2 regions of the Tersicoccus mangrovi genome follow, and region 1 is predicted to be linked to the other one. Evidence: predicted binding sites of a transcription regulator. Region 1 holds the regulator's gene; the other holds the start of a gene.

What was found. The regulator HrcA, encoded in region 1, represses chaperone genes, less so after heat shock. The targets are predictions, from matches to a motif close to TTNGCACTCGNNNNNNNCGAGTGCNAA.
Region 2: groES (co-chaperone GroES) is a predicted target of HrcA. The motif match lies at 15,377-15,403, and genes of this name have one in related genera.

What each region holds. Positions count from the first base shown of each region.
Region 1 is NZ_JBAJMW010000007.1:15,523-25,872, forward strand. It holds gene ybeY (rRNA maturation RNase YbeY) at 1-50, opposite strand, end outside; gene V6N00_RS14035 (PhoH family protein) at 47-1,192, opposite strand; gene V6N00_RS14040 (GerMN domain-containing protein) at 1,443-2,438, shown strand; gene V6N00_RS14045 (16S rRNA (uracil(1498)-N(3))-methyltransferase) at 2,489-3,343, opposite strand; gene dnaJ (molecular chaperone DnaJ) at 3,440-4,582, opposite strand; gene hrcA (heat-inducible transcriptional repressor HrcA) at 4,644-5,690, opposite strand; gene V6N00_RS14060 (DUF3097 family protein) at 5,945-6,832, shown strand; gene V6N00_RS14065 (DUF4870 domain-containing protein) at 7,039-7,461, shown strand; gene hemW (radical SAM family heme chaperone HemW) at 7,497-8,726, opposite strand; gene lepA (translation elongation factor 4) at 8,734-10,350, opposite strand, start outside.
Region 2 is NZ_JBAJMW010000001.1:191,993-211,211, reverse strand. It holds gene V6N00_RS01015 (ABC transporter substrate-binding protein) at 1-677, shown strand, start outside; gene V6N00_RS01010 (family 4 glycosyl hydrolase) at 721-2,121, opposite strand; gene V6N00_RS01005 (PfkB family carbohydrate kinase) at 2,193-3,302, shown strand; gene alr (alanine racemase) at 3,435-4,613, shown strand; gene tsaE (tRNA (adenosine(37)-N6)-threonylcarbamoyltransferase complex ATPase subunit type 1 TsaE) at 4,610-5,167, shown strand; gene tsaB (tRNA (adenosine(37)-N6)-threonylcarbamoyltransferase complex dimerization subunit type 1 TsaB) at 5,275-6,006, shown strand; gene rimI (ribosomal protein S18-alanine N-acetyltransferase) at 6,081-6,593, shown strand; gene tsaD (tRNA (adenosine(37)-N6)-threonylcarbamoyltransferase complex transferase subunit TsaD) at 6,590-7,693, shown strand; gene V6N00_RS00975 (GNAT family N-acetyltransferase) at 7,716-8,279, shown strand; gene V6N00_RS00970 (MFS transporter) at 8,334-9,563, opposite strand; gene V6N00_RS00965 (TetR/AcrR family transcriptional regulator) at 9,601-10,176, shown strand; gene V6N00_RS00960 (glutamate--cysteine ligase) at 10,217-11,365, opposite strand; gene V6N00_RS00955 (APC family permease) at 11,477-12,889, opposite strand; gene V6N00_RS00950 (carbon-nitrogen hydrolase family protein) at 12,938-13,915, opposite strand; gene V6N00_RS00945 (class I SAM-dependent methyltransferase) at 14,079-15,323, opposite strand; gene groES (co-chaperone GroES) at 15,577-15,873, shown strand; gene groL (chaperonin GroEL) at 15,944-17,548, shown strand; gene V6N00_RS00930 (SRPBCC family protein) at 17,681-18,202, opposite strand; gene V6N00_RS00925 (ArsR/SmtB family transcription factor) at 18,205-18,594, opposite strand; gene guaB (IMP dehydrogenase) at 18,836-19,219, shown strand, end outside.

The DNA of each region.
Region 1 (10,350 bases):
GCGTCCTCGTCGACGGTCTGCGCCGACTCGTTGGAGATCTCGATGCTCACGACGCCGACTCCTGCGAGTCGGCCCGCTCACCCGAGCTGCGCTGGTCGTCGCTCCGCCGGTCGTTGCTCCGCCGGTCGGCGCGTCCACGATCCTCGTGCCGGCGGTGCTCCCGCCGCTCCCGTGCGCGCTCGCTCCCCTGCCGCTGCTGCTCGTCCCACCGGCTGTAGGCGGTGACGATGTCGCCCACGAGGCGGTGCCGAACGACGTCGGAGGCGTCCAGGGTCGTGAAGGCGACGTCGTCGATGCCGTCGAGGATCTCCCGGACGACGCGCAGGCCGGACTGGGTGCCCTGCGGCAGGTCCACCTGCGTGACGTCGCCGGTGACGACGATGCGCGAGCCGAAGCCCAGGCGCGTGAGGAACATCTTCATCTGTTCGGGCGTCGTGTTCTGCGCCTCGTCGAGGATGATGAACGCGTCGTTGAGGGTTCGGCCGCGCATGTACGCCAGCGGGGCGACCTCGATCGTGCCGGCCGCCATCAGGCGCGGGATCGAGTCGGGGTCCATCATGTCGTGCAGCGCGTCGTACAGCGGACGCAGGTAGGGGTCGATCTTGTCGCTGAGGGTGCCGGGCAGGTAGCCGAGCCGCTCCCCCGCCTCGACGGCGGGACGGGTCAGGATGATCCGGTTGACCTCGCGGTTCTGCAGCGCCTGCACGGCCTTCGCCATGGCCAGGTAGGTCTTGCCGGTACCGGCCGGGCCGATGCCGAAGATCACCGTGTTGGCGTCGATCGCGTCGACGTACAGCTTCTGGTTCAGCGTCTTCGGGCGGATCGTGCGGCCACGGCTGGAGAGGATGTTCTGCGTGAGGACCTGGGCGGGACGTGCCTCGGCGGAGGTCTCGAGCATGCTCATCAGCTGGCGGAGGGTCTGCGCGGACATCACGGTGTGCGCCGCGGCCATCTCCTTGACCTCGGCCAGCACCTCGGCGGCTCGGGTGACGGCGGCCGGGTCCGGGCCGGTGACCTGCACGGAGTGGTCCCGCACGGTCAGGTTGAGGCTGGGGTAGGTGCTCTCGATGATGCGCAGGGCCTCGTCCTGGGCGCCGAGCGCCTGGACCATCTGCTCCGAGGAATCGAAGTCGATGGTGCGCGACTCGGGGCCGGCGGGACTGGTGACTGCGGATGCGGTGAACTCGCTCATGGGTGCGGCCGAGGTGGCCTGCCGTCGCTCCTGTCGGATCGGTCGGGTGATCGGGGCGACCCGCGGGTGGTCGCGGTCCGCTGCCGGTCCCGGCGGGTCCGCCGTCCACTGCACCGGCGCACCGGACGCACGGGTTCCAGCACTGTCGATTCTACGGCACGGCCCTCCGTGCCAGACTGGGCAGCGGGGCGCGCACGGCCCGTGTTCGCGCTCGGTGGACGGACGGTCGACGACCGCTCGACGACAGGAGGTGGCTGCGATCGTACTGCGACGCCGTACCCGGCCTGCCTCCGTCGAGCACCGGGCTCGCCGCCACCTGCCGCGCCGTCTCTCCATGGTCGGTCGCGTGCTGGCCGTTCTCGCCACCGTCGTGCTGCTCGTGCCGGGCCTGAGCGCCTGCACCGCCCTCTCCACGCCACGCCCCACCGCCGACGCGAGCGGCGACGGGCAGGCCGCCCAGGACCTGAGCCAGCCGACCGGGGCCGCCGAGTCCGTGGCGAGCACCTCGCAGGTGCCGGTCTACTGGCTGGGCGGCACGAGCGACGGCACCTACCTGTTCCGGGAGTACCGCCTGCTGCCGGCCGCGGGCGACTCGGTCTCCACCGCGGTCTCCGCGATGATGTCCGCCAGGCCGCTGGACCCCGACTACTACACGCCCTGGAAACCGGCCTCCCGCGTCGGCTCCGCGATCGGTGACAACAACACCGTCACGGTGGACGTCTCCTCCGACGCATTCGGCGCCCAGCTCGGCCCCGAGGAGGCGGAGCTGGCCATCCAGCAGCTCGTCTACACGGCCACCGGGGCCGCCGCGAACGCCGGCCTGATCCCCACGGACCAGCAGAGCCGGGTGATCATCCTCGTCGACGGGCACACCGGGTACCGGGCGTTCGGGCAGATCACCTTGGGCGATCCGATGAGCCGGCAGACCGAGCGGGCCGCGCCGATCTGGGTGATCGACCCGCAGGACGGCACGGTGGTGACCGGATCCACGGTGCGCGCGGCGGGCCGGGTGACCAGCGTGGTGCACCGCGTCAGCTGGGAGATCGGCCGGGCGACCGACGACGGCAAGGACGGCTACCGCCGCTACCGCACCGGCACGTCGAAGCTGCAGAGCGACAGCAGCAACGGCGGCAGCTTCGCCCTCGAGCAACAGCTCCCGCCCGGCAACTACCGGGTCACGTTCTTCGAGCCCGGGGACGGGGGCGCCCAGCGCTGGGCGGACAGCAAGACCATCACGATGCGCTGACGCGCGGGAGTCGTCGACCGTCGCGGGTCCTCTCGGGTCGCGCGGTCTGCTCACCAGCGGCCCAGCTGCACGGAGGCCAGGGCCAGGGCCGCGGGGCCGGCGGTCGACGAGCGCAGCACGTGCGGGCCCAGTACCGCCAGTCGGGCACCGGCGTCGGTCAGGGCCGCGAGTTCGTCCGGGCCGATACCGCCTTCAGGTCCGACGATGAGCAGCACCCGGCGGAGGGTGGACGCCGCGGCGTCCTGACCGGTCTCGGTCCCGGCCGCATCGGTGTCCTCACCGGTCGCCCCGGTCGGTTCTGCGTCAGCACCGGCAACGCCGGTGATCTCGGCGAGCACCGCGCTCAACGGCGTCGCCGCGTCCTCGTGCAGCACGACGGCGGCGAGGCTGCCGTCCTTCGTGCCGGCGGCGATCCGCGCCGCCAGGGCCCGGGTGCCGGTCAGGTCCGCCAGCCGGGGAATCCACGCGCGCCGGGACTGCTGGGCCGCGGCGCGCAGCACGCTCTCCCACTTGCCCGCGGACTTCGCCGCCCGGTCGGCTTTCCAGCGCACGATCGACCGGTCCGCCTGCCACGGCACGACCACGTCGACGCCGAGCTCGGTGGCCGTCTCGACGGCCTGCAGGTCGCGGTCCTGCTTGGCGAGGGCCTGGACCAGTTCCAGCGCCGGCGTCGGGGCGGCTTCGACCACGACCGACCGCACGCTCAACTCCAGCGCGTCCTTCGCGGTGCCGGTGACGACGCACGTGAGGCGGCGGCCGGAACCGTCGCACACCTCGACCGTCTCGCCCGAACCGATCCGGCGCACGGTCGCGGCGTGCCGGCCCTCCGGCCCGTCCAGCCGGAACCGGCCCCCGGGCATCACTGAGGTGAGGTCCGTCGCCGGGTAGAACACCGGGGCGCTCATGGCGGGGCGGCCTCGCTCTCGGATCGGTGGGGTCAGGTCAGGGACACGTCATGGGGCCGGGGCGCAATCGGCCACCCGCGGGGTGGATGCGGCGACTCAGATGCCGCCGAAGCGCTCCCGCAGGCGGGAGAACACGCCGCTGCCGGCCGTCGCGGGCCTGGCGGAGGGCTTCTCCTCGTGCCGCAGGCCGGCGAGGCGACGCAGGAGTTCCTCCTGCTCGTCGTCGAGCCGGGTCGGCGTCTCCACGTGCAGGTGGATGCGCACGTCGCCGCGGCCCCCCGAGCGCAGGTGCGTGACGCCGAGGCCCTTGAGGGTGATGACCTCGCCGGACTGGCTGCCGGCCGCGACCCGCAGGGGCTGCGGCCCGTCGAAGGTGTCGAAGTCGATGACGGTGCCGAGCGCGGCCGCCGTCATCGGCAGCTGGAGCGTGGCGTGCAGGTCGTCGCCGTCGCGCACGAACGCGGGGTCCTTCGCGACCTGGATCTCGACGTACAGGTCGCCCTGCGGGCCACCGGCGACGCCGGCCTCGCCCTGGCCGCCGAGCTGGATGCGTGTGCCGGTCGCGACGCCGGCGGGGACCTTGAGGGTAAGGCTGCGGCGGCTGCGCACGCGCCCCTGGCCGGCGCACTCGTTGCAGGGGTTGCGGATCACGGTGCCGAAGCCCTGGCAGGTGGGGCACGGGGCCGTCGTCATGACCTGGCCGAGGATGGAGCGAACGGCCCGCTGGATCTGGCCGGTGCCGTGGCACACGTCGCACGTGGTCGGCGAGGTGCCCGGCTCGCAGCACGAGCCCGAGCATCGCTCGCACACGACGGCGGTCTCGAGTTCGATCGACGTGTTGGTGCCGAACACCGCGTCCTTCAGGCTCACGCCGACGGAGATCAGCGCGTCCTGGCCGCGCCGCATCCGCGACGTCGGGCCGGCCGCACCCGCGCCGGCACCACCGAAGAACGTGTCGAAGATGTCCTGGAACCCGCCGAAGCCGGCGCCACCGAACCCTCCGCCGCCGCCGAAGCCGTTGGCGCTGCCGTTCTCGTTGCCGGTCGTGTCGTAGATCTGCCGCTTCTGCGGGTCGCTGAGCACCTCGTAGGCGTGGCTGACCTTCTTGAACTCCTCGGCGGCGTCGTCCCCCGGGTTCACATCGGGGTGCAGCTTGCGGGCCAGCTTGCGGTAGGCCTTCTTGATCTCTTCGCCGGTGGCGTCCCGGGACACACCCAGGACCTCGTAATGACTGGCCACAACGTCCTTTCACATCGTTTCTCGACACCGTCGGGCGCGTGCTGCGCACCTACGGCGAGCGTCAACCCGCGAGAATGCGGGACAGATAGCGGGCCACCGCGCGCACGGCGGCCATGGAGGTCGGATAGTCCATCCGGGTCGGGCCCACGACCCCGAGCCGGGACGCGGCCGCCGGCCCGTAGCCCGAGGCGATGACCGAGGCCTCACTGAGCGGCTCGTACGGGTTCTCGTGACCGATGCGCACGGTCACGCCGGCCTCGTCCTGCCCCATCTCCGACAACAACCGGAGCATCACGACCTGTTCCTCGAGCGCCTCCAGCACCGGCAGGATCGTCAGCGGGAAGTCCCGGGTGGCCCGGGCGAGGTTCGCCGTCCCGGCCATCACGATGCGGTCCTGGCCCGCGAAACCGACGAGGGAGACGACCGCGGCGGCCAGGCGGTCCAGCAGCGGATCGGCCGGTGGGTGCTCGACCGGGGCGTCGGTGCCGGTCTCGGCGTCGATCGGTCCGCGCAGCCGGCCGAGCAGGGTCGGCACCTCGGTCAGGGGGCGCGCGTCGATCGCACCGAGCAGCCGGGTGCGCGCGTCGGCGAGCTCCTCGACCGTGACCGGCGACGCGAGCGGGACGACCCGCTGCTCGACGTGGCCGTTGCTCGTGATGAGCACGACGAGGGCACGGTCCTCGGCGAGCGCGACGACGTCGAGGTGGCGCACCCGCGCGTCGCCGATCGTCGGGTACTGGATCAGGGCGACCTGGTGGGTGAGCTGGGCGAGCAGGCGCGCCGTCTTCTCCATGACGTCGTCGAGGTCGTTCGCCTCGTCGAGCAGGGTCTGGATCGCGCGGCGCTCGGCCTGCGAGAGTGGCTTGACGTCCGAGATCCGGTCGACGAACAACCGGTAGCCCGCATCCGTGGGCACCCGGCCGGCGCTCGTGTGCGGGGCCACGATGAGCCCCTCCTCCTCGAGCACCGCCATGTCGTTGCGGATGGTCGCCGACGACACGCCGAGACGGTGCCGGTCGACCAGGGCGCGGGATCCGACGGGCTCACGGAACTGGACGTAGTCCTCCACGATGGCGCGCAGCACGTTCAATCGCCGCGAATCGCTCACTGCCGCACCTCCTGTGGCGGTCTCGACGGGCCTCGTGCCGCTGGCCGCCGCGGCGGCCGGACCACGGGTCCGCCCCGCACCACCAGCATCGAGGTCGAGCATCGGACTCGAGCACTGACGGTTAGCACTCGGGAAGCTCAAGTGCCAAGTCTAGTACGGGTGCCCCGTTGCTAGCATGTAGGCGCCCGCGGCCGGCCCGGCCCGGCGCCCCGGGAGGATCGACGACTCCCGGATCCGAGCTGCCAGGAGGACGCGTGCACGACTACGACTGGGGCCCGCAGGACCTGACGACGGCGAACACGGGACGGCAGTCCGGGCGCGTCCGGCAGGACGTGCCCGCGGTGCCCGCCCGCCGCGGTCTCGTGCTCGAGGACGGCGCCAGCGGGTTCGTCGGGGAACTGATGCGTGTCGAGCGCACCGCGGGGATGATCGTCATGGTCCTCGAGGGCCGTGGCGGGCGCACCCGCTCCTTCCCGCTCGGTCACGGCTTCCTGCTCGAGGGGCGGCCGGTCGAGATCACCGCACCCGGCGCCGCCGGAACGAACAGTGCCGCCGCTCCCGCCGCCCCGGCGCGCACCGCGTCGGGGTCCGTCCGCGGAGCGACCACACGGGCCCGCGTCGCCCGCGCCAGCCGCATCTGGGTCGAGGGCAAGCACGACGCCGAACTGGTCGAGAAGGTCTGGGGCGACGACCTGCGCGAGGAGGGCATCGTCGTCGAGCCGCTTGGTGGGATCGACGACCTCGTCGGTGCCATCCGCGATTTCGAGCCCGGCCCGCAGCGCCGGCTCGGGGTGCTCGTCGACCACCTGGTGCCGGGCAGCAAGGAGTCCCGCATCGCCCAGGACGCCCTGCGCGTGCCGGGTGCGGCGTCGAACGTCCTCGTCGTCGGGCACCCCTACGTCGACGTGTGGCAGGTGATCAAGCCGGCGGTGCTCGGCATCGACGCGTGGCCCGTCATCGCCCGCGGGCAGGACTGGAAGACCGGCATCCTCGCCGGACTCGGCTGGCCGCACGCCGGCCCGATCGACGTCGCGCGCGGGTGGCAGCGGCTGCTGGCGTCCGTGCACACCTACACCGACCTCGAACCGGCGATGCTCGGCCGTGTCGAGGAGGTCATCGACTTCCTGACCGTCTCGGGCTGACCGTGTCGGGCTGACCGTATCGGTTCGACCTCCTGGCGCTGACCTGCGCGGCGATCTCGACGCGGCCGGGATCACGTCCCGGAGCGCTGTTCCCTGACCGGGAGGGTGCCGTGTGCCCGGTACAATAGTCGCGGCGCGGACCGCTCCGTGGCCGCGCCGGTCACCGAACGCGTGGGCCGTCCTGGACGGTCCGCAGAGAGGCAGTCGTGTCGCAGACCCCCCGGCAGGAGAGCCCCGGTGCCAGCCACGGCCACGCAGGCGACTACACCGGTGTCCCGGCCAACGCCCTGCCTCTGACGGCGACCGAGGACCGGCAGTGGGCCACCATGGCGCACTTCGGCGGCATCCTCGGCTGTGTCCCCTCGCTGGTCATCTACCTCGTGTTCCGCGAACGCGGCCCCTTCACCGCGCAGGAATCCCACGAGGCCCTCAACTTCACGGTCCCGCCGACCATCGTCGCGGTGCTGTGCAACGTGCTCGCGCTCATCCCCGTCGTGGGCTGGGTGTTCGCGCTCCTCGCGGCCGCGCTGTGGCTCGGCGTCACCGCCTTCTCCGTGATCGCCGGCGTGCACGCCAACCGGGGCGAGCCCTACCGGTACCCGGTCAACCTCCGCCTCATCCGGGGCTGACGAGAGCGTCTCTCCCCGGTGGGAGGGGCCGCGGCTCAGTCCTCGAGCAGGCGCCGCACGACGGCGTCCGCGAGCAGGCGACCGCGCAGCGTGAGGCGCAGCGCCCCGGCGAAGGCCGCGGCCGGCTCGACCAGTTCCTCGGCGATCAGCGCCGCGACCTGACGTCGGCCGGATGCCCCGAGCGTCGCCACCGGCAGGCCCTCGGCCAGCCGGGTGCGCAGCATGACGTCCTCGACGTGCCGGGTCGACGGGTCGAGCGTCTCCCGGCCCGCGGCCGGTGACTCCCCCGCCGCCAGCCGGGCGGCGTACGCCGTCGGGTGCTTGACGTTCCACCAGCGCACGCCGCCGACGTGGGAGTGGGCACCGGGCCCGATCCCCCACCAGTCGCCGCTGCGCCAGTAGGCCACGTTGTGCCGGCAGGCGTGGTCGACGCCGCGGGCCCAGTTGCTCACCTCGTACCAGTCCATGCCCGCCGCCCGCAGCCGCGCGTCGGCGAGCTCGTACTTGGCGGCGTGGTCGTCGTCGTCGACGTCGGGCACCTGGCCGCGGCGGATCCGCGCCGCGAGGCGCGTGCCCTCCTCGATGATCAGCGCGTAGGCCGAGATGTGGTCGGGCTCGCAGGCCAGCGCGGCGTCGAGGGACTGTTCCCAGTCGCCGAGGCTCTCCCCCGGCGTGCCGTAGATGAGGTCCAGGCTCACGTCCAGCCCGGCCTCGCGGGCCCAGGCGACGGCCTGCGGCACGTTGTCCGGGTTGTGGGTGCGGTCCAGGACGGCGAGGACGTGGGGAACGGCGGACTGCATGCCGAACGAGACGCGGGTGACGCCGGCGGCGGCGAGGCGCGCGAGGCTCTCCGGGGTCACCGAGTCCGGGTTCGCCTCGGTGGTGATCTCGACGTCGTCGGCGAAGGTCCAGCGGGACCGGGCCGCGTCGACGATGCGGATCAGGTCCTCGGCCGGCAGCAGGGTCGGGGTGCCGCCGCCGAAGAAGACGGTGTGCACGGGCCGATCGCCGATGCGGGCCTCCGCCAGCACCGTGGCCGCGAGGTCCACCTCGGCGACGGCGCGGGACGCGTACTCGGCCTGGCTGCCCCCGCCGCCGAGCTCCGTCGCGGTGTAGGTGTTGAAGTCGCAGTATCCGCAGCGCACCGCGCAGAACGGGATGTGGACGTAGAGGCTGAAGGTGCGGTCCGCGGCGCCGTCGGCGACGGTGGCGGGCAGCCGACCGTCGGCCGGAGCCGGGTCGGCGAGGGGCAGAGCGCTGGGCATCGCGGGGCTACTTCTTCGCCTTGTCCTTCGCGGCGCCGCTGTCGTCCGAGGAGAGCGCGGCGATGAAGGCCTCCTGGGGAACCTCGACGCGGCCGACCATCTTCATGCGCTTCTTGCCCTCCTTCTGCTTCTCCAGCAGCTTCCGCTTGCGGGTGATGTCGCCGCCGTAGCACTTGGCGAGCACGTCCTTGCGGATGGCGCGGATGTTCTCGCGGGCGATGATGCGGGAGCCGATGGCGGCCTGGATGGGCACCTCGAACTGCTGGCGCGGGATCAGCTCGCGCAGCTTGCCCGTCATCATGACGCCGTAGGAGTAGGCCTTGTCGCGGTGGGTGATGGCGCTGAACGCGTCGACCTGCTCGCCCTGCAGGAGGATGTCGACCTTGACCAGGTCGGCCGCCTCTTCGCCGTCGGCCTTCCAGTCCAGCGACGCGTAGCCGCGGGTCTTCGACTTGAGCTGGTCGAAGAAGTCGAACACGATCTCGGCCAGCGGCAGGCGGTAGCGCAGCTCGACCCGGTCCTCCGAGAGGTAGTCCATGCCGCCGAGCTGGCCGCGACGGGCCTGGCACAGCTCCATGATCGCGCCGACGAAGTCGCTCGGGGCGAGGATCGTGGCCGACACCATCGGCTCGCGCACCTCGGCGACCTTGCCGCCCGTCGGGAACTCGCTCGGGTTGGTGACCACCGTCTCCGAGCCGTCCTCCATGGTGACGTCGTAGACGACGTTCGGGGCGGTGGAGATGAGGTCGAGGTTGAACTCGCGCTCGAGCCGGTCGCGAGTGATCTCCAGGTGCAGGAGGCCGAGGAAGCCGCAGCGGAAGCCGAAGCCCAGGGCCGCCGACGTCTCCGGCTCGTAGACCAGGGCCGCGTCGTTGAGCTTGAGCTTGTCCAGGGCGTCGCGCAGGTCCGGGTAGTCGGAGCCGTCCAGCGGGTAGAGGCCCGAGAAGACCATGGGCTTGGGGTCCTCGTAGCCGCCCAGGGACTCCGTCGCCGGCTTGGCCAGATCGGTCACGGTGTCCCCGACCTTGGATTGGCGCACGTCCTTCACGCCGGTGATGAGGTAGCCGACCTCGCCGACCCCGAGGCCCTTCGTGGGATTGGGCTCCGGCGAGATGACGCCGATCTCGAGCAGCTCGTGGCTCGCGCGCGTCGACATCATCTGGATCCGCTGCCGCGGGGTGAGGGCGCCGTCGACGACGCGGACGTAGGTGACGACGCCGCGGTACGAGTCGTAGACGGAGTCGAAGATCATGGCGCGGGCCGGTGCGTCGGGGACGCCGACCGGCGCGGGGATGTCCGCGACGATGCGGTCCAGCAGGGCCTCGACGCCCACGCCGGTCTTGCCCGAGACGAGCAGCACGTCCTCGGGGTCCCCGCCGATGAGGTTGGCGAGCTCCTCCGCGTACTTCTCGGGCTGGGCCGCCGGCAGGTCGATCTTGTTCAGCGCCGGGATGATCGTCAGGTCGTTCTCCATCGCCAGGTACAGGTTGGCGAGGGTCTGCGCCTCGATGCCCTGCGCGGCGTCGACGAGCAGCAGGGCGCCCTCGCACGCGGCGAGGGACCGGGAGACCTCGTAGGTGAAGTCGACGTGGCCGGGCGTGTCGATCATGTTCAGGGCGTATGC
Region 2 (19,219 bases), on a different contig from region 1:
TGCAGGCGATCTACTACAACTTCATCGGCTCCAACGGCGGGAAGTTCGAGGACGGCGACAAGTTCGCCTTCGCCTCCGACGAGAGCACCGCGGCGTTCCAGTACATCGTCGACCTCATCACCAAGGACAAGGTGGCCCCGTCCGCGGCGAACACCAACGACAACGGCGACTTCGCCCGCGATCAGTTCCTCCAGGGCAAGATGGCGCTGTTCCAGTCCGGCCTGTACAACCTGAAGAACGTCTCCGACGGTGCGACCTTCGACTGGGGCATCGCCCCGCTGCCGGCCGGCGCCAAGGGCGCGGTGTCGGTGGTCAACTCCGTGGTCGCGGTCGGCAACGCCAAGAGCGCCCACCAGGACGCCACGACCAAGGTGCTGCAGTGGCTCGGCTCCGCCGAGGGCTCCCAGTTCATCGGGGCCGACGGCGCCGCGCTGCCGGCGGTCAAGCCCGCCCAGTCGGCGTTCAACGCCTACTGGAAGACCAAGAACGTGGACCCGACCCCGTTCGCGAAGGCCGCGGAGGGCGACGTCATCCAGGCGCCGTCGAACGCGAAGTTCCAGGCCGCGCAGGCTGCGTTCCACCCGATCTTCAACGAGATCTTCCTCGGCCGGCGTGACGTCGGCTCGGGGCTGGACGCCGCCGAGGCCGCCGCGAACAAGGCCGCCGGCCAGGGCTGATCGACGACGGTGCTGATCGGCACCGGCTCCGTGCCGGTCCTGCTCAGGGCCACAGCCGGGGCAGGTCTGGGAACGCCGCCTCGTAGTCCGCCAGGACCCGGCGCGCGACGTGCGCCGAGTCGATCAGTGGGTGCAGGGCGAACGCGCGCAGCGCCGCGTCCCGGTCCCCGTGGGTCACCGCCGCCACGACCTCCCGCTCGACGGCCTTGACCGTCGCGAGCAGACCCAGCTGGTGGACCGTGGGGTCGGCCCCGGTGCGCAGGGGGACCGCGCCCCGGCCGTCGACCCGGCAGGGGACCTCGACGACGGCGTCCGCGGGCAGACCCGTCACCGCGGGGCTGCCCGCGGCGTCGTTGCGGACGTTGACGATCAATTCGGCCGGCTCGTCCGTGAGCAGCGCGGCCATCGCGGAAAGGGCCACCTGCTCGTAGCCGCCGCCGGCCAGGTCCGCCTCGTCGCGGTCCTCGCCCTCGGTGCGGGCCTCGGCGAGGTAGCCCTCCTCGCGGGCGCGCCGGGCGGCTTCCCACCGGGCGGCCGGGTCCGGCGCCGTGGTCAGCGCCGGGTACAGGTCCCGCTGGGCGGCCTCGATGCTCTCACCCCGGGTCTGCCGGGAGCCGGCCAGGGCCGTGACGGCCTCCCGCGCGAAGTAGTAGTAGAACAGGTACTCGTTCGGCACGGCGCCGAGCACGCCGAGCAGCTCCGGCCCGAAGACGCGGCCCTCCTCGAATGAGAACAGTGCGTCCGGGTCGGCCAGCAGGGCGGGCAGCCGGTCGGCGGCGTCGTCGCCCCCGGCCGGGTCCCGCAGCCCGCGCACCCAGCCCAGGTGGTTGATGCCCAGGTAGTCGACCCCGGCCAGGGAACCGGGGCCCGTTGCGCCGCCAGCCAGGTGCAGGCCGGCGGCGGTCGCGGCGCGCCGGACGAGCCCGATGGGGGAGTCGCAGATGCCGATCACCCGATTGCCCAGCGAGGGGGCCAGAGCCTCGGTGACGATGCCGGCCGGGTTGGTGAAGTCGATCAGCCAGGCGTCCGGAGCGATCTCGGCCAGTGTCGCTGCGATCTGGCGCATCACCGGCACCGAGCGCAGGGCGTAGCTCAGGCCGCCCGCGCCGACGGTCTCCTGGCCGAGCAGGCCGTGCGCCATCGCGATCCGCTCGTCGAGCACCCGACCGTGCGTGCCGCCGGGCCGCAGGGCTGCGAAGACGACGTCGGCGCCCGTCAGCGCCGCGGTCAGGTCGGTCGTCGTCGTCACGGTCGGGCCCGCTGCCGCGGGCGCGCCGTCCCGGGCGGACCCGTCGGCCAGGACCGCGGCGATCCCCGCGAGGCGCATCTCGTCGACGTCGTGCAGGACGAGATGGTTCACGAGGCCCGCGAACCGGCCCCGGGTCAGCGCCCGGTGGACGAGCGGGACGCGGAAACCGCCGCCGCCGAGGATGGTCAGCCGCATGGCTCGTATTGTGCCGCACCCTGCCGTAGCCTGCGGTGCATGACCTGGGCCGCGCTCGAGCGAGACCGTCCGTGAACCCGGGCGCAGGCGGGGACGCGCGCCGCTTCGACCCACTCGCCCGGATTCGTGCCGCCGAGGGGGACGCCACACCCCCGTTCGACCTGCTGCTGACGGGCTGGGTGTTCACCGACATCATCTTCACCGGCCTCGGCGGCCCGCCCGCCGACGGCACCGAGGTATGGGCGGACGGCATGGGCACCAGCCCCGGCGGGGTGGCCAACCAGGCCATCGCCGCCAGCCGTCTCGGGCTGCACACCTCGCTCGCGGCCGCGTTCGGCGACGACGGGTACGGCGAGTTCACGTGGGACATCCTGTCCGGTCAGGAGCACGTCGACCTCTCCCGGTCGCGCCGCTTCCCGCACTGGCACTCCCCGGTCACGGTGTCGCTCTCGGTCAACCGCGACCGGTCGATGATCAGCCACGGGCACCCGGGCCCGGTGCCGGACTCGGAGCTGATGGGCGACCCGCCCGCCGCGCGGGCGGCCATGGTGCCGGTCCGGGAGACCGTCGAGCCGTGGGCGCTCGCCGCCGCCGGCGCCGGGACCCCGCTGTTCGGGCACGTCGGCTGGGATCCCACGGGTGCCTGGTCCCCGGAGGTCCTGGAGAACCTCCGGCACTTCCACGCCTTCCTTCCCAACGCCACCGAGGCGATGGCCCTGACCCGCACCGACGACCCGTGGGCCGCGCTGTACGCACTCGCGGACCGGGTGCCGATCGCCGTCGTCACCCACGGGTCCCGGGGAGCGCTGGCGATCGACGCGATCACGGGGGAGGAGGAGTGGGCACCCGCCCTTCCCGTCACCGCGTGGGACCCCACGGGGGCGGGGGACAGCTTCAGCGCCGCCTTCCTCGTCGGCACCCTGGCCGGCTGGTCCCTCGCGGACCGGCTCGGCTTCGCCAACCTGTGCGCGTCGCTGTCCGTGCAGCAGGTGGGCGGTTCGCTCGCCGCCCCGGGCTGGGGCGACATCGCGGACTGGTGGCACGGGGTGGCCGAGGAACGGCCCGGGGTGAGCCGGCACTGGCTGCGCCGCTACCGGTTCCTCGAGGACCTCATCGCCGACGTCCCCACCGGGGCGGTGCGCCGGGCGACCGCGACGATCGGCCGCCTCTCCGACGCCTGACACCGGCCGTCGAGCCCGCTCCTGACGGGCGGCCGGGGTGGGGATGGGACAATGGCGGGCGTGACCGACCGGACCGACACCGCAGCTGACGCCGCCACCACCATCTCCTCCGCCGACGCCCCGGCCGACTTCTTGAACGCCGACGCCGGCGCGCCGGTCGACCCCCGGGCGGCCGAACGCTCCGCCGTCGTCGACCTCGCCGCCATCCGGCACAACGTCCGGATCCTGCGCAGCCGGGTCGCCCCCGCCGCACTGATGGCAGTCGTCAAGGCCGACGCGTACGGCCACGGGATGCTGCCGGTCGCCACCGCCGCACTCGAGGCCGGAGCCGACTGGCTCGGCGTCGCCCACGTCTCCGAGGCCCTCGTGCTGCGCCGCGCCGGGATCGACGCCCCGCTGCTCGCCTGGCTGCACACGCCCGCCACCGACTTCGCTGCGGCCGTCGACGCGGACGTCGACCTCGGCGTCTCCGGCTGGGAGCTCGAGCCGATCGCCGCCGCCGCGGAGGCGGCCGGCCGTCCCGCTCGCGTCCACCTGAAGATCGACACCGGACTGGGTCGGAACGGCTGCACCGCCGAGCAGTGGCCGGTGCTCGTCCGCGCGGCCCTCGACCACGAGGCGGCCGGCCGGGTGCGCTTCGTCGGGGTGTTCTCCCACCTCGCCGTCGCCGACGAGCCCGTCCGGCCCGAGACCGACGCCCAGGTGGCCGCCTTCCGGGCCGCCGTCGCCGTTGCCGAGGACGCCGGAGCCCGGCTCGAGGTGCGCCACCTGGCCAACTCGCCGGCCATTCTCACGCGGCCCGAGACGCACTTCGACCTGGTCCGCGCCGGGGTGTCCATCTACGGCCTCTCCCCGCTGGCGGGTATCACCGCCGCCGAGCTCGGGCTGACGCCGGCGATGACGCTGCGTGCCGCGATCGCCAACATCAAGCACGTGCCCGCCGGGCAGGGCATCTCCTACGGGCTGCGCTACCGCACCGAGGCGGCCTCGACCCTCGCGCTCGTGCCCGTCGGGTACGCGGACGGCGTGCCGCGGATCGCCGCGGACGCACCGGTGACCATCGACGGGCAGCGGCACACCGTGGCCGGGCGCATCGCGATGGACCAGTTCGTCGTCGACCTCGTCGACCCGGTACCGACGGACCCGGACGCACTGCTCGGCACCGACGCCGTCCTGTTCGGCGACCCCGCGACGGGGGCGCCCGCGGTCGAGGAGTGGGCCGAGGCGGCGCAGACCATCAACTACGAGGTGGTCACCCGCATCGGCACCCGCGTGCCCCGCGTCTACCGCGACAGCGGTACCGCCCGGTGAGCGCGCCGGTCTGGACCCGCAGCTGGGTCACCGCCTCGGCCGGCCAGACACAGGCCCTCGCCCGGCGGATCGGCCGGTCCCTGCAGGCCGGGGACGTGCTGCTGCTCAGCGGCGGGCTCGGCGCCGGCAAGACCACCTTCACCCAGGGCCTCGGCGAGGGCCTGGGCGTGCGGCCGGGCATCATCTCGCCGACGTTCGTGCTCGTGCGCATCCACCCGAACCTCGCGTCGGGCCCGCGACCCGGCGGCCCGGAGCTCGTGCACGTCGACGCCTACCGGCTCGGCTCCGCCGCGGAGCTCGCGGATCTGGACCTCGACTCGAGCCTCGACGACGCCGTCACCGTGATCGAGTGGGGCGAGGGCATGGCCGAGGAGCTCAGCGAGTCCCGGCTCGTCATCACGCTCGACCGCGAGGTCGGGTCCGCGGCCGGCGCGCTCGGGCACGGCTCTCCCGGGGAGGGTGACGACGACGCCGCCGAGGACGAGGAGCCGCGCACCATCACCGCCGTCGCCTACGGCCCGGCCTGGTGCGAGCGGGATCTCGGCGAGCTCTGACGGGCCGGCGCTCTCGAGGGGCCCCGGGGTCTGACGGGCCGCGGGCGCCGGCGGGCCGGCGGGAGACCGCGGCAGGGGAGGGCCGGGCACGCGCGTACACTGTCGGGGTGCTGTTGCTGAGTCTGGACACCTCCGCGGGTGCCTCCGCCGCTCTGCTGGACGGCACCGGATCCGTGCTCTCCGAGTGGTCCACCGCCGACACCCGGCACCACGCCGAACAGCTCACTCCCGCCGTCGCCGGCCTCCTGGCCCGCCTGCCCGGGACGAGCACCGCCACCCGGCCCGACGCCGTCGTCGTCGGCACCGGTCCCGGCCCCTTCACCGGGCTGCGCGCCGGCATCATGACCGCCCGCACCCTCGCCTTCGCCTGGGACGTGCCCTGCTGGGGCGTCGGGAGCCTGCACGCCCTCGCCGCCCAGGCCGCCGACGCCGGAGCGACCGGCGAGTTCCTCGTCGCCACCGACGCGCGCCGCCGCGAGCTGTACTGGGCCCACGCCCGGGTCGCGGCCGACGGCACCGGCGGCATCGGTGGCGCCGATGGCGCCGTCGAACTCGTCGACGGCCCGCACGTCGGCGCCCCCGACACCCTGCCGGCCCTGCCCGTGTTCGGCGCCGGAGCCGGCCTGTACGCCGACCGGCTGGCCGGGACCGCCCACCACCCCGACCTGCTGCCGCACGCGACCGCCGTCGGTGCCGTCGCGCTCGCCGCCCTCGCCCGTGCCGGGGGCGACCCCGCGGCCGCCGGGCTGACGGACACCGCGCCGCTCTACCTGCGCGAGTCCGATGCGAAGGTTCCCGCCGCCCGCAAGTCGGCGCTCGGGCCAGGGGTGCGGGCATGACGCCGGACAGGGCTGTGCCGGACAGGGCTGCGCCGGACAGGGCTGTGCCCTACGAGACGGCGACCCTGCGTGACATGACGGCGGCGGACCTCGACACGGTGCACGCCCTCGAGCTGAGCCTGTTCCCGATCGACGCCTGGCCCGCCCAGATGTTCCGCGACGAGCTCGCCCAGACGGACACCCGCCGGTACCTCGTGGCCGAGATCTTCACGCCGCGTGGGCCGCGGATCGTGGGGTACGCCGGGCTGATGTGCGTGCTGCCGATCGCGGACGTGCAGACCATCGCCGTCGAGCCCGCGCACGAGGGCCGCGGTATCGGCAGCGCCCTGCTCACCGCACTGATCGACGAGGCCACCCGCCGCGGCGCCGACGACGTGCTGCTCGAGGTCCGCCGCGACAACCCCCGCGCGCAGGCCCTCTACCTCCGGTTCGGATTCGAACAGATCCACGTGCGGCCCCGGTACTACCGCGACGGCGTCGACGCGCTGATCATGCGCAAGCAGCTCTCCGCGCCCGCGAGATCCGACGGGAACGGCCACGCCGACGACGGCGCCACCGACGACACCCCGCGAGGAGGCACCGCATGAGCACCGGACCCCTGGTCCTCGGCATCGAGTCCTCGTGCGACGAGACCGGTGTCGGCGTCGTCTCCGGCACCCGGCTGCTCGCCAACGCCGTCTCCTCCTCGATGGACGAGCACGTGCGGTTCGGCGGCGTCATCCCCGAGATCGCCTCGCGCGCCCACCTGGACGCCATGCTGCCCACCCTCCGCGCCGCGCTCGACACCGCCGGCGTCGGGCTGGCCGACGTCGACGCCATCGCCGTCACCTCCGGCCCGGGCCTCTCCGGGGCGCTGATGGTCGGCGTCAGCGCGGCCAAGGCGCTGGCGCTGGCCACCGGCAAGCCGCTCTACGCGGTCAACCACCTGGTGGCGCACGTCGGCGTCGGACTGCTGGACGGGGAGACAAGCGACAGCGCCGCGGGCAGCGAGAACGAGAACCCGTTGCCCGAGAATCTGGGCGCCCTGCTCGTCTCGGGCGGCCACACCGAGATCCTGCGGGTCCGCTCGATCGCCTCCGACGTCGAGCTGCTCGGCGCGACGCTCGACGACGCCGCCGGCGAGGCCTACGACAAGGTGGCCCGCATCCTCGGCCTCGCCTACCCGGGCGGTCCGGCGATCGACGCCGCCGCGGCCGACGGGGACCCCCGCGCCTTCGCCTTCCCCCGCGGTCTGACCGCGCCCAAGTACCTCGGCTCCACGGAGGCACCCGGCTCCCACCGGTACGACTTCTCCTTCTCCGGCCTCAAGACCGCGGTGGCCCGCGTCGTCGAGGGCTTCACCGCCCGCGGCGAGACGGTACCCGTGGCCGACGTCGCCGCGTCCTTCCAGGAGGCGGTGGCCGACGTCATCACCCGCAAGGCCGTGCTCGCCTGCCGGGAACACGGCATCACCTCCCTGCTGCTCGGCGGCGGCGTCGCCGCGAATTCCCGGCTGCGGGCGCTGACCGCGCAGCGCTGCGCCGAAGCCGGCATCGAGCTGACCGTGCCGCCCCTGCGGCTGTGCACCGACAACGGCGCCATGGTCGCCGCGCTCGGCGCTCAGCTCGTGGCCGCCGGCGTCGCCCCGAGCGGCACCGGCTTCGGCGCCGACTCGTCCCAGCCGGTCAGCGAGATCTCCCTCGCCTGAGGGCAGGACAGGAGGCCTCCCGATGGAGGAGCTGCACACCGACCGGCTGCTGCTGCGGCGCTGGACCACCGACGACGCCGACGTGGACTTCCTCGCCGACATGTACGCGCGGTGGGAGGTGCAGCGCTTCATCGGCCGGTTCCCTCGCGTGAGCACCGACCGATCCGAGGCCGTCGCCCGCGCCGAGCGGTACGCCCACGCCCACGAGGACCACCCGGTGCACGGCATCTGGGCCGTCGCCGACGCCACCACCGGACAGCGGTTCGGGACGATCCTGCTCAAGGACCTGCCCGCCTCCGCCGCCCGCGAGGGCGCCGACGACGCGCTGACCCCGTCGGGCGACACGGAGATCGGCTGGCACCTGCACCCCGGCGCGTGGGGTCACGGCTATGCGGCGGAGTCAGCGATCCGGGTTCTGGCCCACGCCTTCGACCACGGGCTGCCGCGGGTCCTCGCCGTCACGCACCCCGACAACGCCGCGTCCCAGCGCGTCGCCCGCCGGATCGGGATGACGGACGCGGGCGTCACCGGCCGGTACTACAACACGACCTGCGCCCTGTTCCGGATCGACCGGCCCGGCGACTGACGGGTCTCGATCCACGCCGCCCCGGTCATGACGTCGGGTCGACGCGCGTGCCGGTCAGGCCCGCGCCGGCACCGCAGCAGCCGGGCGCCGTCGGTCGCTGAGCGCGCTCGCGAGCACGAACGCCACGATCCCGGCGAGCGGCACGACCAGGAGCCCGACCCGCAGGCCCGCGTGATCGGCCACGAGCCCCACGATCGGCGGGGAGAGCAGGAAGCCCAGGCGCATCAGCCACGACACCACGGTCAGGCCCGTGCCCGCCCGCAGGCCGGGCAGTTCGTCCGCCTCGTGCATCGCGGCGGGCACGAGGGTCGCGACGCCGAGGCCGGCTGCGGCGAAACCGGCGATGGTGCCCGGCACCGACGGGACGAGCAGCGCCACGCCCATGCCCACGGCGGTCACGGCACCGCCGGCGCGGGCGACGGCCCGCTGCCCGAACCGGTCGACCAGCCGGTCCCCGAGCATCCGCCCGATGAACTGGGCGCCGACGAGAGCGACGAACCCGGCGGCGGCCACGGCGGCCGGGGCGCCCAGGCTCGCGTGCAGGTAGAGGGCGCCCCACGTCGAACCGGCATCCTCGACGAGCGTCCCGGACATCGCGACGAGCACGAGCGCGGCGATGATCAGGACGAGCCGGAGCGAGGGCCGTGGCCGCGCACCGGCGGCGAGTCCGGTGCCGCTCGCGGCCGCCGCGTCGATGTCGTGGCCGGGCAGGCAGAAGCGGGCCGCGACGAGCGCCACGATCGAGAACAGCGCCGCGGCGATCGCCAGGTGCACGGGTGCGGGCAGGCCGAGCGCGATGGCCCCGGCCGCCATCGACCCGCCCAGCACCGCGCCGATCGACCAGATGGCGTGGAAGGAGTTGATGATCGACCGCCCGTACTCGCGCTGCACCCGCAGCCCGTGCGTGTTCTGCCCGACGTCGGTGATCGCGTCCGCGGCGCCGGCGAGGAACAGGGTGATGGCGAAGACCGGCAGGGAGGGCCCCGAGGCGGCGGCGACGGCGCCGAGTGCGGTCAGTACCGTGCCGACCACCGCGGTGCGGGCCGAGCCGAGCCGGCGGATGACCGGTGCGGCGGCCAGCCCGGCGACGATCGCACCGGTGGGGAAGGCGGCGACGGCCAGCCCGTAGACGGCGTTGTCCGCACCGAGGGCGCTCTTGATGCCCGGGTAGCGGGGGATCAGGTTGGCGAAGAGGGCGCCGTTGGTGAGGAACAGCGCGGCGACGGCGAACCGGGCGTGCCGCAGCTCGGCGGTGGGCGGCGCGACGGGGGGAGCGGACGACATGGGCACGATCGTACCGCTCTTGTGTACGATCGTACACATGACACGAGAGGCGACCGGCGGTACCGGGGGAGGAGTCCGCACGCGACGGCACGACCCCGACCGGCGGGACCACATCATCGACGCGTGCCTGACGGTCATCGCCGCCGACGGCGTCGCCGGGACCTCGCACCGGAAGGTGGCCGCCGCGGCGGACGTGCCCCTGGGGTCGATGACCTATCACTTCGACGGGATGGACGACCTGCTGCGTGCCGCCTTCACTCGTCACGCGGACCAGGTCGCCCAGCGCTTCCGGGAGCGGATGAGCGCGGCGACGACGCCGGAGCAGGCTCGGCAGGCCGTCGTCGACCTCATCGTGCGCGGCGTCTTCGCCGACCAGCGGGACCTCGTCCTCACCCTCGAGCTCTACACGCTGGCCGCACGCCGCCCTGACTTCCGGGCGCTGACGGACGCCTGGATGACGAGCAGCCGCGAGGCACTCGAACGGCACTTCCCCCCGGAGACGACGCGCCGGCTCGATGCCCTGATCGAGGGGATGACGATCCACCGGGCCCTCGGCGTGGGGCCGGACGAGGCGAGCGTCGCGACCGCCGTCGCCCGCATCGCCGATGACTGACGCCGCCAGATCGGGGAACGACAGAACGCCGCCCGGGAGCTCAGCGCAGCGGTTCGCGCATCCGCCCGACCGCGTCGAGCACGACGGCGCGCAGGTCCCCACCATGCTCCTCGGCCACCCGCCGCTGGCGCTGGTAACCGGCGCCGTCGCGGATGATGTCCTCGACGCCGGCGAGCTCGTCCCGGCAGCCCAGCCGGTCCGCGATCGGCTCGAGCCGGTTGATCGTGTTCATCAGCTCGTCGGTGACGAGGCGCTCGCGGGAGTCGGCGCCCAGGATGATGATGGCTTCGAGCCCGTACCGGGCCGCCCGCCACTTGTTCTCCGAGCGGTGCCACGGCGGCATCACCGGGATCGAGCCGCCGCCGTCGAGGGTGTCGGAGAACTCCGTGACGAGGCACTGGGTCAGGGCCGCGATGGCGCCGACCTCGCGCAGCGAGGAGACGCCGTCGCAGATGCGCATCTCGACGGTGCCGAGCGTGGGGGAGGGGCGCACGTCCCACCGGATCTCGTTGAGCACGTCGATGACCCCGGTGGTGAACATGTCCCCGGCGTAGTGCTCGTACTCGGTCCAGTCGTCGAAGTGGTACGGCAGGCCCGCGGCGGGCAACTGCTGGAAGATCAGCGCTCGCTGCGACGCGTACCCGGTGTCCTCGCCGTCCCAGAACGGCGACGACGCCGAGAGGGCCTGCAGGTGGGGGAAGTAGTTGACCAGTCCGTCCACGACCGGCAGCGCCTTGTCCCGGTGGTCCAGGCCGACGTGCACGTGGACGCCGTAGATGAGCATCTGCCGACCCCACCACTGGGTGCGGTCGATCAGCTTGGCGTACCGCTCCTTGTTGGTCACCGGCTGGCTGCCCGAGTGGCTGAATGGATGGGTGCCGGCGGAGAACAGCTCGATGCCCATCGGGTCGGTGGCCGCCCGGACGGTGGCGAGCGACCGGGAGAGGTCGTCGGTCGCCTCGCGGACGGTGTGGCACACGTCGGTGACGAGCTCGACGGTGTTCAGCAGCAGCTCGCGGGCGATGTGCGGGTGGTCGTCGTCGGCGGCCCAGCGGGGATCCTCCCGGTGGACGGCGTCGAGCACCTCGTCCGCCCGGGAGACCAGTTCGCCCGTCGTCGCGTCCACCAGGCCGATCTCCCACTCGACCCCGAGGGTGGACTGCTCGGACCGGGCGAAGTCGATGCGCATGGAGCTGCTCCAGGGGACGGGAGAGGACGGGGAACCCGGCGATGCCGCCGGACCGTCAGTCTAGGGCGTCCCGGCCACCGTCCGGTGGCCGGGACGCCGTCGTCCGGCGGCTCAGAACTCCTCGGCGGCCACCTCGGGCGGCTGCCGGCGGAAGCCGCGGGTGATGATCGTCAGGACGATCATCCCGACGACGAGCCAGATCCCGCCCAGGGTCAGCGCGTTGCTGTCCAGCTGGGTGAGCAGGTAGGCGATGACGAGGAAGCCGATCGCGGGGAACACCAGGTCGAGCACGACGTTGACCGGCTCACCCGTGCGGCGCACCCGCACGGCGCGCACGATCACCGAGAGGTTGACCATGCCGAACGCGACGAACGCTCCGAAGTTGACGAAGGACGTCGAGGTCGCGACGTCGAGGAACATCGCGATCAGCCCGATGACGCCGATGGCCAGGATGCTCAGCCACGGGGTCTGGAAGCGCGGGTGCACGCGGCCGAAGAAGCGGTGCGGCAGCACCCCGTCACGGCCCATCGCGAACATCAGGCGGGAGCCGGAGGCCTGCGCCGCGAGCCCGGAGGTGAACTGGGCGATGACGAGGCCGGCGAGGAAGATCGCGCTGAACAGGTTGCCGCCGATGGTCTTGGCGATGTCGAAGGCGGCGGAATCCGCGTCGGTGAAGGTGCCGCCCGGGTGCACGAGCTGGGTCGCGTAGGTGACGACGAGGAAGATGCCGCCACCGATGAGGGCGACGAGCAGGATGGCGCGCGGCACCGTCTTCCGCGGCTCGACGGTCTCCTCCGAGAGGGTCGTGACCGCGTCGAAGCCGAGGAACGAGTAGGCGGCGACGGCCGCACCGGCGGAGATCTGCGCGAGCGAGGAGTGCTCGCCGGTGAAGGGGCTCGCGCTGATCAGGCTGCCGGTGCCCTGGCCGCCGAGGACGCTGGCGGCCGAGAGCGCGACGAACACGACGATGACGAGCAGCTGGAACACCATGAGCACGAAGTTGACGCGGTCCGCGACGCGGATGCCGATCACGTTGAGCACGGACGTCACGAGGATGTACACGACGATCCAGATCCAGCCCGGCACCGCGGGGAACTGCGCCTGCAGGTACGAGGCGCCGATCAGCCAGATGACCATCGGCAGGAAGATGTAGTCCAGCATCGTGCCCCAGCCGACCAGGAAGCCGATCCGGGAATCGATGGTCCGCCGCACGTAGGTGTAGGCCGACCCGGCGCCGGGGATGGCGCGGGCCATGCGGCCGTAGCTGTTGGCCGTGAACAGCATCGCGACCAGCGCGAGCAGGTACGCGGCGGTCGAGGCGCCGCCGGTCTCCTCCGCGATGACGCCGAAGATGCCGAGGACGATCATCGGGGCCAGGTAGGCCAGCCCGAAGAGGACGAGCGAGTGCAGGTGCAGGGTGCGGTTCAGGTGCGGGCTCTCACCTGAACCGGAGGCAGCACCGGGGGCGGTGCCGGTGGTGGTGTCGGACGGCGTGGAGGGCGAGGGCGATGCGGGAGAGGACATGGGGACTCCGGGGAACGAGAGGACGGGGGAGGAATCGGTGGGGAGGGGTCAGGGAGCAGGCGGCGGGGCGGACCCGGGGGTCCAGTGCTCCGGATGGATGCGGCCCCCGTACATCGGCAGCGCCAGCGCCGGGTCGGTGGGCAGGAACTGGGCCCACATCCGGTTGGTGCCCGCGGTGCCCGTCTCGCGCACCCGGGGGACGGCGGTCAGGTCGAGCTCGGCCACCAGCACGGCGTCGTGCTCGTCCTGGGCCTGCGCAAGGACCGCGCCCTCCGGGTCGACGACGATGCTGCGGCCGGCGCCGTGCGGGCCGGCCGTGTTCACGCTGACGACGAAGGTCTGGTTGACGATCGCGTTCGCACGGGCGAGGACGAGCTCCTGAGCCCGATCGGGCGTCGTGGTCTGGACGACGTTGAGCACGAGGTCCGCCCCGAGCCACGCCAGGTGCCGCGCGTGCTCCGGGAACCACGCGTCATAGCAGATGGACAGGCCGGCGCGGGTGGCGCCGCCGTCCGGCAGGGGCAGCTCACCCACGACGAACCGGTCGCCGGGGGTGTAGGGCTCGAACGGGCGCCACGGGAAGATCTTGCGGTACGTGGCGGTCAGGGTGCCGTCCGGAGCGAACAGCAGCGACGTGTTGAACAGCTCGCCGTTCTCGCCGCGCTCGCAGATGCTGCCGGGCGCGAGCCCGACGCCGCGGGCGGCGGCGAGGGCGCCGAGCGCGGCGACGACGGGGTCGGTCAGCGGGACGGCGGCGGCCTGGAGGGTGGGCACCCGGTCGTCCTCGGGCAGGTCGAGGACGCCCACGAGGTGCAGTTCGGGGAAGACGACGAGGTCGGCGTCGGGTACCTGCGCGAGCACGGCGTCCAGTTCGGCGGCGAAGGCGTCGAGCCGGTCGGCGGGGCGGGGGCGGTCCGGGGCGGCCGGGATCGGCGCGTGCTGCACCCCGACGACGCGCAGTGACCCGGTCCCCGACGGGAGGTCGCGGTCGTCGCGGTGACCGCGGATGTTGCTCTCGGTGTGCACCCGGTCACTCTAGGCGCGTCGAACGCCCCTCGTCCCCCCGCATGATGACAACGAGTTCGCGAATTCGTCGTGCACCTGCACACTCACAGCAGCCTTCCGACCGCTTCGGACCGGCCGCTGCGCGGTCCTCCGACCAGATCCGACCGGACGCGACCGGACGCCGTCAGCGGGGGACGGGGTCGGCGACGATCGCGACGCGCTTCTCCGTGGCGCCGAGCCGGGTGAGGATCAGCGTCGCCCGTCCGGGGCCCTTGGGCGCCAGTTCGCGTCGCACCTGCTCGGGCGTCTGCGCGATGCCGCGCTTCTTGATCTCGAGCGTCCCGACCTGGTGCTCCCGCACCCAGGCGCGCAGGGTCTTGAGGTGGAAGGGCAGCACCTCCCGCACCGTGTAGGCCCGGGCGAAGGGCGTCGGCACGTGGGTGTCGGCGCTGAGGTAGGCGATCTGGTCGTTGAGCTGGTGGGCGCCCAGACGCCGCGCCAGATCGGTGACCAGGCCCGCACGGATGACGGCGCCGTCGGGCTCGATCACGTACCGCCCGACCGGGCCCACCTCACCGTCGAACGCGTCGGGGGCGAACGGCTCCGGACTGGTCAGCTCGGCGGGGGCGCCGTGGGCGGGCAGCACGACGGCGGCACGGGCGACGCCGTCGCGGCGCAGCGGCCCGAACCAGAGGGCCACCTCGGCCACCCCACCGTCGACGCTGACCCACTGGGCCTCGGCCTCGGCGGGGACGGACTCGTGCGCCAGTCCCGGACCGAGCTTGACGCCCACCGGGGTGCCGGCCGCGGCGAGGGACTCGACGAACGAGAACGGCGGGGAGAAGGACTCGGGGTCGAACAGTCGGCGCGACGCACCGCCGGTACGGGTGGTGTGCCCGGTCCGCCGGGCGGGGTCGAGCCACACGCCGTCGACGTCGGTGAGGTCCACGGCCGTCGCGTCCGCCTGCACGACCCGCGCGTTCGGCCACGGCATGAGGTTGAGGGTCGCCACGGCGGCGGTCGTCTCGTCCTGCTCGACGGCGGTGACCTCCCGGTCCAGGGCGGCCAGCGCCATGGCGTCGGCGCCGATGCCGCAGCCCAGGTCTGCGACCCGCCGCAGGTCCGCCGTGACGTACCGCTGGGCGTGCAGGGCGGCGACGGAGAGGCGCGTCGCCTGCTCGAGCCCGTCGGGCGTGAAGAGCATGGTGGAGGCGAACTCGCCGAACTTGTCCGCGGCACGGGCCCGCAGCCGGGCCTGGCTCAGCACCGCCGCGACCAGCTCGGGCGCGTACCCCTCGCGGCGCAGCGACTCGTTCAGCGTCAGCGCCTGCTTCTCGTCGTAGCGGCCCACCCGGTTCAGCAGCTCCCACCCGGCGGGCGTGAGGAGCGGGGCGATGGCCGACGGGGAACCGGGATCAGGTGTGGCCATGCGATCCAGCGTATCGAGCACGGAGACGCGGGGGGACGCGGGCGGACACATCGCTGGCACTCGCCTTGACCGAGTGCCAGCGGCTGCCTAGAGTCGTTTCTGGCACTCTCCGCGTGAGAGTGCTGACCCTCAGGCTCGGTGCCGCCGGCACCCGCGACGACGGCCGGTATCTGACCGAGGGCAGGAATCAGCGCGCGCGCCCACGTCCGTGGGCTCGCGCAGGTATCAGCCCACTAGCGAAGGAGAGTGCCGCGTGTCGGTCTCCATCAAGCCCCTCGAGGATCGCATCGTCGTCCAGCCGCTCGAAGCCGAGCAGACCACCGCTTCCGGCCTGGTCATCCCGGACACCGCCAAGGAGAAGCCCCAGGAGGGCAAGGTCGTCGCCGTGGGCCCCGGCCGCGTGACCGACAACGGCACCCGCGTGCCCGTCGACGTCGCCGAGGGTGACGTCGTCCTCTACTCGAAGTACGGCGGAACCGAGGTCAAGGCCGGGGGCGCCGAGTACCTGGTCCTTTCCGCCCGCGACGTCCTCGCGATCGTCACCAAGTAAGCACCCCGTGAACACCCCGGCTCGCCGTCCGTGCGCAGCCGGGGTGTTCATGCGTTGAGAGGAGAGCCGCATGGCCAAGCAACTGCAGTTCAACGACGCCGCCCGCAAGGCGCTGGAGGCCGGTGTCGACAAGCTCGCCGACACCGTCAAGGTCACCCTGGGCCCCCGCGGCCGCAACGTCGTGCTCGACAAGAAGTGGGGCGCCCCGACCATCACGAACGACGGCGTGACCATCGCCCGTGAGGTCGAGCTGGACGACCCGTACGAGAACATGGGTGCCCAGCTCGCCAAGGAGGTGGCCACCAAGACCAACGACGTCGCCGGTGACGGCACCACCACCGCGACCGTGCTGGCCCAGGCCCTGGTCAAGGAGGGCCTGCGCAACGTCGCGGCCGGCGCCGCCCCGGGCGCCCTCAAGCGCGGCATCGAGGTGGCCGTCGAGGCCGTCGCGAACCGCCTCAAGGAGAACGCCCGCGACATCGAGGGCAACGAGGTGGCGCACGTGGCCACCATCTCCGCGCAGGACCGGCAGATCGGCGAGCTGCTCGCCGAGGCGTTCGAGAAGGTCGGCAAGGACGGCGTCATCACCGTCGAGGAGTCCTCGACGACGCAGACCGAGCTGGTCGTGACCGAGGGCATGCAGTTCGACAAGGGCTACCTGTCCCCGTACTTCGTCACCGACGCGGACCGGCAGGAGGCTGTCCTCGAGGACGCGCTGATCCTGATCAACCAGGGCAAGATCTCCAACCTGGCGGAGTTCCTGCCGCTGCTGGAGAAGGCCCTCGGTTCGTCGAAGCCGCTGTTCATCATCGCGGAGGACATCGAGGGCGAGGCCCTGTCCACCCTCGTGGTGAACAAGATCCGCGGCACCCTGAACGTCGTCGCCGTCAAGGCGCCGGGCTTCGGTGACCGCCGCAAGGCCATGCTCCAGGACATCGCGACCCTCACGGGCGCGCAGGTCGTGTCCCCGGACCTCGGCCTGAAGCTGGACCAGGTCGGCCTCGAGGTGCTCGGCACCGCCCGCCGGATCACCGTGACGAAGGACAACACGACCATCGTCGACGGCGCCGGCTCGAGCGACGACGTCGCCGGTCGCGTCGCGCAGATCCGTTCCGAGATCGAGCGGACCGACTCCGACTGGGATCGCGAGAAGCTGCAGGAGCGTCTCGCCAAGCTGGCCGGTGGTATCTCCGTGATCAAGGTCGGCGCCGCCACCGAGGTGGAGCTGAAGGAGAAGAAGCACCGCATCGAGGACGCGATCTCCTCGACGCGTGCCGCCCTGGAGGAGGGCATCGTCGCCGGTGGCGGCACCGCCCTCATCCACGCCGCGAAGGCCCTCGACGAGGACCCGACCGTGCAGAAGCTCGAGGGTGACGCCGCGACCGCGATCGGCCTGGTCCGCCGCGCCGTGGCCCAGCCGCTGCGCTGGATCGCCGAGAACGCCGGGCACGACGGCTACGTCGTCGTCTCGCGGGTCGGCGAGCTGAACCCGGGCGAGGGCTTCAACGCCGCGACCGGCGAGTACGGCAACCTGCTGGCCGCCGGCGTCATCGACCCGGTCAAGGTCACCCGCTCGGCGCTGCAGAACGCGGCCTCGATCGCCTCCCTCGTGCTCACCACCGAGACCCTCGTGGTGGACAAGCCGGAGGACGACGAGGACGGGCACCAGCACTGAGCTGAGGCCTGACTCGGGCTGAGTTCGTCGCACGAGGCCCCGCGGACCGTTCGGTCCGCGGGGCCTCGTCGTGTGCGGGCCCGCGCCGGGGCCTTTCCGTGCCGCGGCGGCGCGACCGCGCCCGGCGGACGGTCAGGCCGAGGACGCCTCCGTGTCCACGACCAGTTCCTCGAGCCGGTCGTAGCCCTCGCGCATGCCGGTCTCCATGCCGGAGGCGAGCATCCCGTCCCGCGCTTCCACGCTGGGGTAGACAGCGTGGCCACGCAGCCGGCATCGGCCCGCTCCGTCCGGCTCATCTCCTCCCGGCTCCGCCGGGAGCGCTTCGAACGTCATCGACTCGATGCTCACGACGTCGGGCACCCCCTCGAACTCGAAGGTCTGGACGGCGAACTCGTTCTCGCGCACCGTGTGGAACGTCCCGCGGAAGCCGAACGTCTCGCCGGCGGGATTGCGATGCACGAAGCTCCACGCGCCGCCGCTGCGGAAGTCCCAGGCTCCGACGTCCATGGTGTAGCCGTGCGGGCCCATCCACCGCGCGACGAGCGCGGGGTCGGCGTGGGCGCGGAAGACGGCGGCCACGGGGGCGTCGAACTCCCGGGTGGTGTCGATGAAGGGCAGACCCTCGGGGGCCTCGACGGTCAGGGCGTTGCTCATGATCACTCCTCGGGTGAGCGGTGGGGTGCCGGGGGAGCGTCCTCCGGCTCGGGTGCGGCGTCGAGCACCTCGTCGAGGGCTCGATACCGCGTCTCGTGGACCAGCCGGTAGCGGTCGATCCATGCGGTGAGGCGCTCGAGGCGTTCCGGTTCCAGGTGCACCGGGCGGCGCTGCGCGTCGCGGGTGCGGCTGACCAGTCCGGCGTGCTCGAGGACGCCGATGTGCCGGGAGACGGCCTGCTTGGTGATGGGATGCGGCTCGGCCAGGTCGTTCACCGTGGCCGGACCACGGCTGAGGCGGGCGACGATGGCGCGGCGGACCGGGTCGGCCAGCGCCAGGAAGGCCTGGTCCAGCCAGGCCTCGGTGGCATGCTCCGCCTCGCGTCGCGGCATCGCCGTCACCTCCGTCGGCACCTGGGCTCAAGCCCGGCGATCAATGAATCATTTGATCAACGGTAATGTTGATAAAAAGGACGATAGATCCGCCGTGTGACGGGCGTCAAGGGGGCCGGTGAGATCGGTCACCGACGCCTGCCGGGCCCTGCCCGGCGGCATAGGATGGTCGGCAAACCCCAACCTGTCCGGGCCGAGCCGGGTCATCCTCGGCGGCCCACGCGATCACGAGAAGGCGAGCATGGCGGACGAGAACGAGACGGTGGACCAGCACGATCCGTTCGGGCTGATCGGCCTGACCTACGACGACGTCCTGCTGCTGCCCGGCGCGACCGACGTCATCCCCTCCGAGGCGGACACCTCCTCCCGGCTCTCCCGCCGCATCACCGTCGCCACCCCGCTGCTCTCCGCGGCGATGGACACGGTCACCGAGTCGCGGATGGCGATCGCCATGGCCCGCCAGGGCGGCCTCGGCGTCATCCACCGGAACCTCTCGATCGCGGACCAGGCCGAGCACGTCGACCGGGTCAAGCGCAGCGAATCCGGCATGATCACCCGGCCCGTCACCATCGGCCCCGAGGCGACGCTGCTCGAGCTGGACCGGCTGTGCGCGTACTACCGCGTC